3 regions of the Streptomyces sp. NPDC057424 genome follow, and region 3 is predicted to be linked to each of the others. Evidence: riboswitches for the same ligand, from Rfam matches in the RefSeq annotation. Region 3 holds a riboswitch; each other region holds the start of a gene.

Region 1 (3,870 bases), on a different contig from region 3:
CGCGCGAGGACCAGGACGACTTCCGCGACTGGGCGGGCATGATGATCCGTCACCAGGGCGGCCCCCGGGGCGGCGTGGCGCGGTCCGTGAAGAAGATGCGCGGCTACCTCGCCGACCTCATCCACCGCAAGCGGGAGGCGCTGCCCGCCGAGGCCGCCCCCGGCGAGGACCTCATCTCCGGTCTCATCCGCGCCTCCGACCACGGCGAGCACCTCACCGAGAACGAGGCGGCGGCCATGGCCTTCATCCTGCTGTTCGCCGGTTTCGAGACGACCGTGAACCTGATCGGCAACGGCACCTACGCCCTGCTCACCCATCCCGGGCAGCGCGCACGGCTCCAGGGCTCCCTCGCCGCCGGGGAGACCGCCCTCCTGGAGACCGGCGTCGAGGAACTCCTCCGCTACGACGGCCCCGTCGAACTCGCCACCTGGCGCTTCGCCACGCAGCCCCTGACCCTCGGCGGGCAGCGCATCGAGGCCGGCGACCCCGTCCTCGTCGTCCTGGCCGCCGCGGACCGGGACCCGGAGCGGTTCGCCGATCCGGACGTGCTGGACCTCGCCCGCCGCGACAACCAGCACCTCGGGTACGGCCACGGCATCCACTACTGCCTCGGTGCCCCGCTCGCCCGCCTGGAGGGCCAGGCCGCGCTCGCCACCCTCCTCACCCGCCTTCCGGACCTCCGGCTCGCGGCGGATCCGGCCGAGCTGAGATGGCGCGGCGGCCTCATCATGCGCGGGCTGCGCACGCTGCCGGTGGAGTTCACACCGGCTGAAAGTGACGAAACATCAGACCTGTGATCTTCACGTGATCTACGCGGCATGAACTTGTGACAAGTGATCGTCTGCCGATACGTTCACCCATCAACGCGGCCCGGGATTCCCACCGCGTGGTCACAGCTGTCTCGCGAAAGGTCTCCGTATGCTCTCCGGGAACGGTCGGCACCGTCGCCCCCGCCAGGCTCCGGCTCTCCTCTTGGCGGCCGGAGTGACCGGCTCCGCCATCGCGATCCCGCTCCTCGGGGCCTCCGGCGCCAGTGCGGCCGACGGCACGACCTGGGACCGGGTCGCGGACTGCGAGACCGGTGGCGCCTGGAGCCAGAACAGCGGCAACGGCTACTACGGCGGCCTGCAGTTGTCCCAGGAGGACTGGGAGAACCACGGCGGCCTCGACTACGCCGCGAGCGCCGACCTGGCCAGCCGCTCTCAGCAGATATCCGTCGCCGAGAGAATCCTCGCCGACCAGGGGGTCGGCACGTGGCGCACCTGCGGACTGCTCTCCGGCCTTCAGCAGGACAAGGGGTCGGGCTCGTCCGACTCATCCGAATCGTCCGGTTCGGAGGACTCGCGTGGTCTGCTCGACTCGCTGGATCCGTCCCCGTCCGCGAGCCCTTCCACGTCCCCGTCGTCGTCGCCTGACGCATCGTCACCCGCTAGTGACGAAACCGACAAGTCCGACAAGACGCCTGAATCCTCCGACTCATCGGCTGGCCGGCAGTCCGACGGCGCTGAGTCGGCCGCCCCCGAGAGCGGCCGGTCCGGCAACTCGCAGCAGAGTGACGACTCCTCGGCGCTGACCGACACCGGCTCCGGTCGTCATCGCGGCCCGAGCGCCGACGAGACCGGCACGCCCGAGAGCGGCCGCGCGGACGAGTCCACGGGCCGTCACTCCTCGCGCGGCGACGAGGACTCTCCTGACGCGCCCCAAGGCGACTACATCGTGGGCGTCGGTGACAGTCTCTGGTCCATCGCCGACGCCCTTCGGGTCAGCGGCGGATGGCGCGTGCTCTACGACGGCAACGAGAAGGCCGTCGGTACCGACCCGAACCTCATCCACCCCGGTCAGAAGCTCACCGTGGCGGGCGAAGGGGACGAGAAGTAGCCGTTCGGGCAGTGCGGAAACAGGGGTGGAAGTCGCCCCCAAAGCACACGAGTTCACGTCATGATTCGCGATGAATGTCCTGTTTGTGGCCCGTGAGAGATAGATCTCAGAAGCCCTGATCGTCTTTGAAATTCGGCGGATCGCGTGTCTACGGTCGTGACCGCTCGTCACCGCGAGCCCCGGCTGCCGCAACGCCGAATCCTGCCAGCGGCGGTACGGGAACAGTCGTCGCGTCAAGCGCCGTAGGCAGGAGCGGGGGACCCAAGGTAGGTGCCCGACCGGCCGGTTGTGCCGGAAGGGCTTGGGGTGAAGCCGTGTCCCGGGAGGGACGCGGCCGGGCAACTCAACCGGCCCGAACCCGACAGCTCACCTCGCAGGCGTCGGTGAGGGGATCTCTCCATGCTGTTTTCCGGCAAGGGCACGCACCGCCGTCCGTCCAAGGCCAGTCGCGCCATCGCCATCGCCGGTGTCACCGGTGCCGCCGTAGCCGCCCCGCTGATGGCGGCCGGCAACGCCTCCGCCGCCACCGCTTCCGAGTGGGACACCGTCGCCCAGTGCGAGTCCGGCGGCAACTGGTCCATCAACACCGGCAACGGCTACTACGGGGGCCTGCAGTTCTCGGCCTCCACCTGGTCCGGCTACGGCGGCACCAAGTACGCCTCCACCGCCGACCAGGCCACCAAGGCGCAGCAGATCGAGATCGCCGAGAAGGTCCTGGCGGGCCAGGGCAAGGGTGCCTGGCCGGTCTGCGGCAAGGGCCTGTCGAGCGCCGGTTACACCGGCGGCGGCTCCTCGAGCGACTCCGGCAGTTCCTCGCAGCAGAACCAGCAGAGCACCGAGTCCCGCGAGACCCAGCAGCAGCCGGCCTCCCGCTCCGACGAGCGCCCGGCGGCCAAGAAGACCGTCACCACCCCGACCGGCAAGAAGGTCAAGAAGGGCGACGGCGAGTACAAGGTCGTCAAGGGTGACACCCTGAGCTCGATCGCCGAGGACGAGAACGTCAAGGGCGGCTGGGAGAAGCTGTTCCAGCTGAACAAGGACATCGTCGAGGACGCCAACCTCATCTACCCGGGCCAGCAGCTGCACCTGAAGTAGGCAGCGGCCCGCCCAGGGTCCATGGGCTCCCCGCCCCGGTGCGTCATCCCCCGTACGCACCGGGGCGGGGTTTTTTCTGCCCGGCTTTCGGCCGGTCTTCGCCCTCCAGCTTTGTTCCGTTCGGAAACAATTTACTCTCGGTTCTGTCCATGGGGTGGGCGACCCGGTGGCCGATCGGCCCGAGCCGGTTAGGCTCATGTCGCGAGCCACCGCGGCCCGCACCTCGCCGGGTCCACGCGACCCGCGTACCCGCGTCACACCAAGAAGGAGATGCTCGTGCCGTCCATCGACGTCGTCGTAGCCCGGGAAATCCTGGACTCCCGAGGCAACCCCACGGTCGAGGTCGAGGTCGGCCTCGACGACGGCAGCACCGGTCGTGCCGCCGTCCCGTCCGGCGCCTCCACGGGCGCCTTCGAGGCCATCGAGCTCCGCGACGGCGACTCGAACCGCTACCTCGGCAAGGGTGTGGAGAAAGCCGTCCTCGCGGTCATCGAGCAGATCGGCCCGGAGCTGGTCGGCTACGACGCCACCGAGCAGCGCCTGATCGACCAGGCGATGTTCGACCTGGACGCCACCGACAACAAGGGTTCGCTCGGCGCCAACGCCATCCTCGGCGTCTCCCTCGCCGTCGCCCACGCCGCCTCCGAGGCCAGCGACCTGCCGCTGTTCCGCTACCTGGGCGGCCCCAACGCGCACCTGCTGCCGGTGCCGATGATGAACATCCTGAACGGCGGCTCGCACGCCGACTCCAACGTGGACATCCAGGAGTTCATGATCGCCCCGATCGGCGCGGAGTCCTTCTCCGAGGCCCTGCGCTGGGGCGCCGAGGTCTACCACACGCTGAAGAAGGTCCTGAAGAGCAAGGGCCTGGCCACCGGCCTTGGCGACGAAGGCGGC
Region 2 (3,870 bases), on a different contig from region 3:
CGCCGACGGCACCGAACTGGCCCGCGGCCACTCCCGCGAGGCCGGCGACCCGGTCGGGCACGCCGAGGAGGCGGCCCTCGCGAAGCTCGACCCGGCCGACCCGCGCCTGCCCGGCGCGACGGTGTACAGCAGCCTCGAGCCGTGCGCCCGCCGCGCCTCCCGCCCCGCCCCCTGCGCCCGGCTGATTCTCGACGCGGGCGTACGACGGGTCGTCACGGCCTGGCGCGAGCCGGACACCTTCGTGACGGACGCGGACGGCAGCGGCCTGCTGGCGGCCCAGGGAGTGGAGGTCGTCGTCCTCCCCGAGCACGAGGAGCGGGCCAAGGCCCCGAACCGCCACCTGCCGGGCTGAGTGCGGGCCGAACGGCCCAGCAGATCCTGCGTCCGGACCGCTGCCCGGGTCACGCTGCCTCCAGGGCCAGGACGAGAGCGGCGGAGGCGGCAGCCATGAGGTCAGCGGGGCGACGACGGACTCCGGCACTGCTCCTCGTGCCCCTGCTCACCGCGCTCGCCCTCCTCGCCTCCGCCTGCCAGGCCGGCGACCCGGACGCCCGCACCATGGGCCCGGCCCTGCCCTCCGGCGCGGCGTTCACCCACCCCGGCGTCCTCGTCGACCGGGAGCAGCTGGACGCCGTACGCGAGCACGTCACCGCCGGGCGGCAGCCGTGGCTGAAGGCGTACCTCGCCATGCGGGACAGCGCATACGGCTCGTACCGCTACCGGGCGAAGCCGTACGAGACCGTCGTCTGCCCGGCCGGTGACCTGAAGGGCCGGGGCTGCGCCGAGGAGCGCGCGGACGCCCTGGCCGCCTACACCCAGGCCCTGCTCTTCACCGTCACCCGGGAGCGGCGGCACGCCGTGAAGGCCAGGGAGATCATGGACGCCTGGTCGGCCACGCTGCGCCGGCACACCGGGGAGAAGGCCGCGTTGCAGGCCGGCTGGACCGGGTCGGTCTGGGCCCGGGCCGCGGAGATCGTGCGGCACACCCGCGGCGCGGGCTGGCCGGCCGAGCGGGCACGGGCCTTCGAGGACATGCTGCGCACCGCCCACCTTCCCCGAGTCGCCGCGTCGGATCCGGACTTCACCGGCACGTGGGACCTCGTGGCGACGGACGCGGTCATCTCCGTGGCCGTCTTCCTCGACGACCACCGGGCCTTCGGCCACGCTCTGGAGCGTTTCCGGGAGCGTGTGCCCGCCTACTTCTACCTGGAGGAGGACGGGCCCGTGCCGCTCACCGTGCCCGGCTCCGGCGTGGACGGCCCGCAGCGGATGGCGTCGTACTGGTTCGGGCAGACCACGTACCGCGACGGCGTCTCCCAGGAGACCTGCCGCAGCGTCCGGCACGTCGGCGCCTCGCTCGCCGCCACCGCCCACATCGCCGAGACGGCCTGGCACCAGGGCGTCGACCTCTACGGCGAGACCGAGGACCGGCTGACGGCCGCGCTCACCCTGCACGCCCGCCACGAGCTGGGCGGACGCGTGCCCGGGTGGCTGTGCGGTGGCCGGGTCGAAGGGAAGCTCGGACCCGGTCTGGAGGTTGCCCTCCACCACCTGGAGGGGCGGCGCGGCCGGCCCGTCCCCGCCGCACACAAGCTGGCCGTGCGGGCCCGGCCCGCCGGCACCGACGGCCTGTTCACCGCCTGGGAAACCCTGACCCACGCGGGCGCCCCGGCCGGCTGAGCGGAGGGTGTGCACGAGCTGTCCCGCGGATGGCGTACACTGGAGTCACAACGACGCGGGGTGGAGCAGCTCGGTAGCTCGCTGGGCTCATAACCCAGAGGTCGCAGGTTCAAATCCTGTCCCCGCTACTGAAGGCCGAGGGCCGGAATCCAAAAGGATTCCGGCCCTCGGTGCATTTCCCGGCACCCCATTACGGTCGGTGAGTGAACCACCCCGTTCCGCATAACAACTGACACACCGTCAAAACTCGTCCGTCACATGCGCAGCGGTCAACTCGTCCGGTTTGAGCCGGTCATGGCAGGTAAGTCCGCGCGAAAAAGGTTAATGATCAAGTGGAATCGCTGGAATACCCCTCGCGCGTCTATTAACGTTCGATAACGCAGCGCGGTCGTCCCAGCCGTCACAGAAGGCGGCTCCGTGCGCACGCGCCGAATCCCGAAAGGGAACCGGGGAACCACCACTTGGGGTGAATCGGGCGGATACCACCGTGGAAGCACGGCAGGTATACGCGCGTAGGAGACCTTCCTGCTCCGAACCCGTCAGCTAACCCGGTAGGCGAGAAGGAAGGAAAGGAGTACGCCCACGTGGCGTCCAACCGGCCTGCCCCCGCGGCCCCGTACGCGCCGAAGCGCGACATCGACACCTTCGGCTACGGCGGTCAGCGCACCGACGAGGGCCCGTTCCAGGAGTGGAACCCCACCGAGGAGTCCATCCGTCCCGTCCGTGGCCGGCATCGCGTCACCAAGCAGCGCGGCGGAGGTCTCGCCCGCAGCTCCACCGTCCTGGGCGTCGGCGTCATAGCCGCCGTGGGTGCCGGCGGCATGGCCAGCGCCCAGACGGGCAAGCCCCCGGTGTCCATCTCCGTTCCGGACCTGCCCTCGGTGGGTTCCCTCATCTCGGACGACGACACCCCCGAAGGTTCGGCCACCCCGCTCAGCAGCCTCGGCACCGCCACGGCGGACCCCGAGCAGAGCACCTCCGGCGCCGGTGCCGGCGAGGCACTGCGCGCCCGGATCATGGCCCAGGTCGAGCACCAGCAGGACCAGATCGAGACCAAGGCCGCCGAGGACGCCGCGGCCGCCGCCGAGAAGGCGGCAGCCGAAGCCGTCGCCAAGGCGGAGAAGGAAGCCAAGGCCAAGGCCGCCGAAGCCAAGAGGAAGGCGGAGGAGGAGGCCAGGAAGAAGGCCGAGGCCGAGCGGCTGGCCGCCCTCGCCAAGCAGTTCACGCTGCCGACCTCCTCGTACACCATCACCTCCAGCTTCGGCCAGGCCGGCGCCTACTGGTCCTCCGGCTACCACACCGGCCTCGACTTCGCCGCCCCCACGGGCACGCCGATCAAGGCCGTGCACAGCGGCACCATCACCGAGGCGGGCTGGAACGGCTCGTACGGCTACAAGACCGTCCTCACCCTCGATGACGGCACCGAGATCTGGTACGCGCACCAGTCCTCCATCGGCGTCAGCGTCGGCCAGAAGGTCAGCACCGGCGACGTCATCGGCCGTGTGGGCGCCACCGGCAACGTCACCGGGGCGCACCTGCACCTCGAGGTCCACACCGGTGGATCCTCCGGCGGCATCGACCCGATGGCGTGGCTGCGGGGCAAGGGACTGAACCCGTAAGCGGTACACGCCCGTTGAAGCACCGGCGGCCCTGACGGCGACCCCCCGACGTCAGGGCTCCCGGTTTTCCGGTGTGGTGTTCACGGGGACTTCGCGTCCGTTGCGGAATGAAGCCTTCCTGCAGGGGCGTTGACACGGAACATGACGTCCCTTCGCAAGCTCGGCTCTTCCGGCCTCAAGGTCTTCCCCCTCGCCCTCGGCGGCAACGTCTTCGGCTGGACCGCCGACGAGGACCAGTCGTTCGCCGTCCTCGACGCCTACACCGCCGCCGGCGGCAACTTCGTCGACACCGCCGACTCCTACTCGGCCTGGGTCGAGGGCAACCAGGGCGGCGAGTCCGAGACCGTGCTCGGCAAGTGGCTGAAGTCCCGCGGCAACCGCGCGGACGTCGTCGTCGCCACGAAGGTCAGCCAGCACCCCGAGTTCCGCGGCCTGTCCGCCGCCACCATCAAGGCTGCCGCCGACGCCTCCCTGCGGCGCCTCGGCACCGACTACATCGACCTGTACTACACGCACTTCGACCAGCCCGACGTGCCCGTCGAGGAGATCATCGGCGCGCTCGACACCCTCG
Region 3 (3,870 bases):
GACGGTCGTACGTGGGTGCTCTCCGGGCCGGCCAGCAGCTACGCCGTCCACGTCACCGACCGGGACGAACTGCTGCACCTGCACTGGGGCCCCCGGATCGGCCTCGCCGACGCCGAGGCCCTCGCCGTCCGGCCGCTGCCGGACTACTGGCCCTTCGAGGCTCCGCTCGACGGGCGCGAGGAGTACCCGGTCGAGGGCGGCCCCCGTTTCGTCCGCCCTGCCCTCTCCGTACGCACGCCCGAGCGGCGCGGTACCGAGTGGGTCCTCGAGGGACACGACACCGAGGACGACGAGCTGCGGCTGCGGTTCCGTGACGGCGACCTCGCCGTCACGCTGCACTACCGGATGCGCTCCTCGACGGATGTCGTCGAGCGCTGGGTGACCCTGGACAACCGGGGACCGGCCGTCGAGCTGCTGCGCGCCGACTCCGCCACCTGGACCCTGCCCGACCGCGACGCCTGGCGGCTGTCCCAGCTGCACGGCCGCTGGGGCGCCGAGTCACGGCTGACGCGCTCCCCCCTCACCCACGGAGAGAAGGTCATCGGCAGCCGCCGCGGTCACACCTCCCACCAGCACCTGCCGTGGGTCGCCCTGGACGCCGGCGCCACCGAGGAGCACGGCGAGGTCTACGGCTGCGCCCTGGGCTGGTCCGGTTCCTGGCGCATCGCCGTGGCCCAGCTCCCGGACACAACGGTGCAGATCACCGGCGGCGCCGGCTACGACGACTCGGGCCTGCTGACGCTGGGCACGGGAGAGTCGTACACGACCCCCGTCTTCGCCGGGCTCTGGAGCGACGGCGGCTTCGGCGGGGCGAGCCGCGCCTGGCACGCCTACCAGCGGACGTACGTGATCCCGGACGCGGGCCGGGACCGGCCGGTGCTGTTCAACTCCTGGGAGGCCACCGAGTTCGACATCTCCGAGGAGCAGCAGCGGGCGCTGGCCGAGCGGGCCGCGGCCATCGGTGTCGAGCTGTTCGTGGTCGACGACGGCTGGTTCGGGGCGCGCACCAGCGACCGGGCCGGGCTCGGCGACTGGACCCCGAACCCCGGCCGTTTCCCGGGCGGGCTGAAGCCGCTCGCCGACCACGTGCACGGTCTCGGCATGCAGTTCGGGATCTGGGTCGAGCCCGAGATGGTCAACCCGGACAGCGATCTGTACCGCGCGCACCCCGACTGGGTTCAGTACCAACCGGGACGAAAGCGGACGGAGTTCCGTAATCAGCTCGTACTGAACCTGGCTCGCGAGGACGTCCGGGTGTACCTGTGGGAGCAGCTCGACGGGCTCCTCTCCAGTGCCCCCGTCGACTACGTCAAGTGGGACTTCAACCGCTGCTTCACCGACGCCGGCTGGCCGGACGACCCCTACCCGCAGCGGCTGTGGGTCGACCACGTCCGGGGCCTGTACGCCCTGCTGGACCGGCTGCGGGCCGCCCACCCGGGCGTGGCCTTCGAGTCCTGCTCGGGCGGCGGCGGCCGGATCGACCTCGGGGTGCTGAGCCGTGCGGACCAGGTCTGGACGTCGGACAACACCGACCCGCTCGACCGGCTCGCCATCCAGCACGGCTTCAGTCAGCTCCATCCGGCCCGGGTCATGGCCGCCTGGGTCACCGACAGTCCGAACGCCATGCTCAACCGGCGGGCCAGTTCCCTGCGGTTCCGGTTCGTCAGCGCGATGGCCGGGGTGCTGGGGGTCGGCGGTGACCTCACGCAGTGGACGCGGGAGGAGCTCGCCGAGGCGCGGGAATGGGTGGGTCTCTACAAGGAGATCCGGCCCGTGGTGCAGCAGGGCGACCTGTACCGGCTGCGTCCTCCGGAGGGCGGACTGAGCGCCGTGCAGTACGCCCTCGGCGACGAGACCGTCGTCCTCGCCTGGCTCCAGGCGCAGCGTTACGGCGAGCCCGTGCCGGCGCTCCGGTTGCGCGCCCTCGACCCGACCGCATCGTACGAATGCCTCGAAACGGGCGAAGTGCACCGCGGGGCCCTACTGCTTCACCATGGACTGCGGGTCGGCCTGTGCGGGGATCTGGACGCCGCGGTCGTCCGCCTTAAGCGTAAGTAGTCGTTCTGTCCGAATAGGGTGTTTAAGCCGTAAAGGGGCAACGTGCCCCGATCGTAAAGGAGATGAGTTCGGGGCGCGTGACCATCGTCATATTCGTGACGATACGTTGTCGCCATGTTCACGTAATTCTGGCGCTATTCAGGGCCATTGAGGAAAGCGGGAGATCGGTAATCCACGCTCGGTGACGGCAAATGTGGTGACGCGTCAAGAAAAACACCGCCCCGGGCAACCGCAAGCTTGTCCCGTTGCGTCTTGGTCGCTTACGTTCCACACCAATCCGGACGGACGCCTAATCCTGCCGCCGCCCGGAGCCCCACACACTGACCCGACGCACGGCAGGAGCGGGGGACCCACAGGTAAGACGCCTGTTCCGGTTCCCGGAACGGCTTGGGGTTAAGCCGCGCCCCGGCGCGGCCGGGCATCTCCAGCCCGCACCCGACAGCTCACCTCGCAGGCGACGGAGAGGAATTCGCCATGCCCGCGAAGGGTAAGCACCGCCGTCCCAAGACCCAGCGTTTCACCCGCTCCATCGCCGTCGCCGGCACCGGCGGGGCCGCCCTCGCCCTGCCGCTCATGGGAGCCGCAGGCGCCCACGCCGCCACCGGGCAGTCGGCTCCGGAAAAGGCCGTCCAGTCCGCTCCGGCCGCCGAGAAGCAGGCCGCCGCGAAGGCCGGCGGTGCCCGCACGTACACCGTGAAGGCCGGCGACTACCTCGCGAAGATCGCCGACGACCAGAACGTCAGCGGCGGTTGGAAGAAGCTCTACGCGGACAACCGTGACGTCGTCGGCTCCGACCCGTCGCTGATCCACCCCGGCCTGAAGCTGTCGGTCAGCAAGAAGGCGGCGAGCGCGCCGAAGGCCTCGGCCCCGTCCGCGCCCAAGCCCTCGGCCTCGAAGTCGTCCGCCGCCGAGTCGGCCCCGAAGGCCGAGACCGCCGCGAAGCCGGCCGCCGCCAAGCCCGCCGCCGAAGCCAACTCCAGTGGCTACAGCGTCCCGGTGGCCGGCGCCACCGTCGGCACCCCGTACCGCATGTCCGGCAGCATGTGGTCCAGCGGCTACCACACCGGCGTCGACTTCGTCGTCCCGACCGGCACCTCCCTCAAGGCCGTCGGCGCGGGCACGGTCGTCTCCGCCGGCTGGGGCGGCGCGTACGGCAACCAGGTCGTCATCAAGCTCGCGGACGGCAACTACGCCCAGTACGCCCACCTGTCCCAGCTCTCCGTCTCGGCCGGCCAGACCGTGACCGCCGGGCAGCAGGTCGGCCTGTCGGGCGCGACCGGCAACGTGACCGGACCGCACCTGCACTTCGAGATCCGTACCACGCCGGACTACGGCTCGGACGTGGACCCGGTCGCCTTCCTGCGCTCGCACGGCGTCTCCGTCGGCTGACGGCCGATCTCCCGCAGCCTGACACGCGACCGAAGGCCGGACCCCGATCGCCGGGTCCGGCCTTCGGTGTGTGCATGCCGTCGACCGGCCCCAAGGGATCGACAGGCGGCGGCAGTTGGGACAGAGTGATCCCGTCCGGAGTGCAAGCGCTTTCCCGAGCCTTCCCGGCGGATCCCGAGGAGCTGTGTCCCGTGCCGACCACCCGCAGAGCGTTCGGAACCCTGGCCGCCGGAGCCGCCCTGGCGGCCCTCGCCCCGGCGGTGACCGTGCATGCCGCGCCCCGACACCGCCGCCCCATCGCCCAGGACGACTTCTGTCACGGCCTCGGGCAGTGGGTCACGGAACTCCAGGCCGGCGGTACCGTCACCGCCTCCCGCGGCATCCTGGAGATCGACGTACCGAGCGGCGCGACCGTGTGGTTCA

What was found. A riboswitch is a leader RNA that binds a small molecule or an ion and turns the genes downstream of it on or off. The one in region 3 is predicted to bind cyclic di-AMP.
Region 1: another riboswitch for cyclic di-AMP. It lies ahead of ACFU3E_RS14945 (transglycosylase family protein); the one in region 3 lies ahead of ACFU3E_RS27320 (peptidoglycan DD-metalloendopeptidase family protein).
Region 2: another riboswitch for cyclic di-AMP. It lies ahead of ACFU3E_RS11305 (M23 family metallopeptidase); the one in region 3 lies ahead of ACFU3E_RS27320 (peptidoglycan DD-metalloendopeptidase family protein).

What each region holds. Positions count from the first base shown of each region.
Region 1 is NZ_JBHVCP010000015.1:6,194-10,063, reverse strand. It holds gene ACFU3E_RS14955 (cytochrome P450) at 1-797, shown strand, start outside; gene ACFU3E_RS14950 (transglycosylase family protein) at 919-1,878, shown strand; cyclic di-AMP (ydaO/yuaA leader) riboswitch at 2,107-2,273, shown strand; gene ACFU3E_RS14945 (transglycosylase family protein) at 2,278-2,973, shown strand; gene eno (phosphopyruvate hydratase) at 3,250-3,870, shown strand, end outside.
Region 2 is NZ_JBHVCP010000009.1:168,128-171,997, forward strand. It holds gene ACFU3E_RS11290 (dihydrofolate reductase family protein) at 1-352, shown strand, start outside; gene ACFU3E_RS11295 (alginate lyase family protein) at 490-1,680, shown strand; tRNA gene ACFU3E_RS11300 (tRNA-Met) at 1,735-1,808, shown strand; cyclic di-AMP (ydaO/yuaA leader) riboswitch at 2,097-2,253, shown strand; gene ACFU3E_RS11305 (M23 family metallopeptidase) at 2,265-3,299, shown strand; gene ACFU3E_RS11310 (aldo/keto reductase) at 3,441-3,870, shown strand, end outside.
Region 3 is NZ_JBHVCP010000041.1:37,024-40,893, forward strand. It holds gene ACFU3E_RS27315 (alpha-galactosidase) at 1-2,058, shown strand, start outside; cyclic di-AMP (ydaO/yuaA leader) riboswitch at 2,374-2,528, shown strand; gene ACFU3E_RS27320 (peptidoglycan DD-metalloendopeptidase family protein) at 2,533-3,447, shown strand; gene ACFU3E_RS27325 (DUF6250 domain-containing protein) at 3,639-3,870, shown strand, end outside.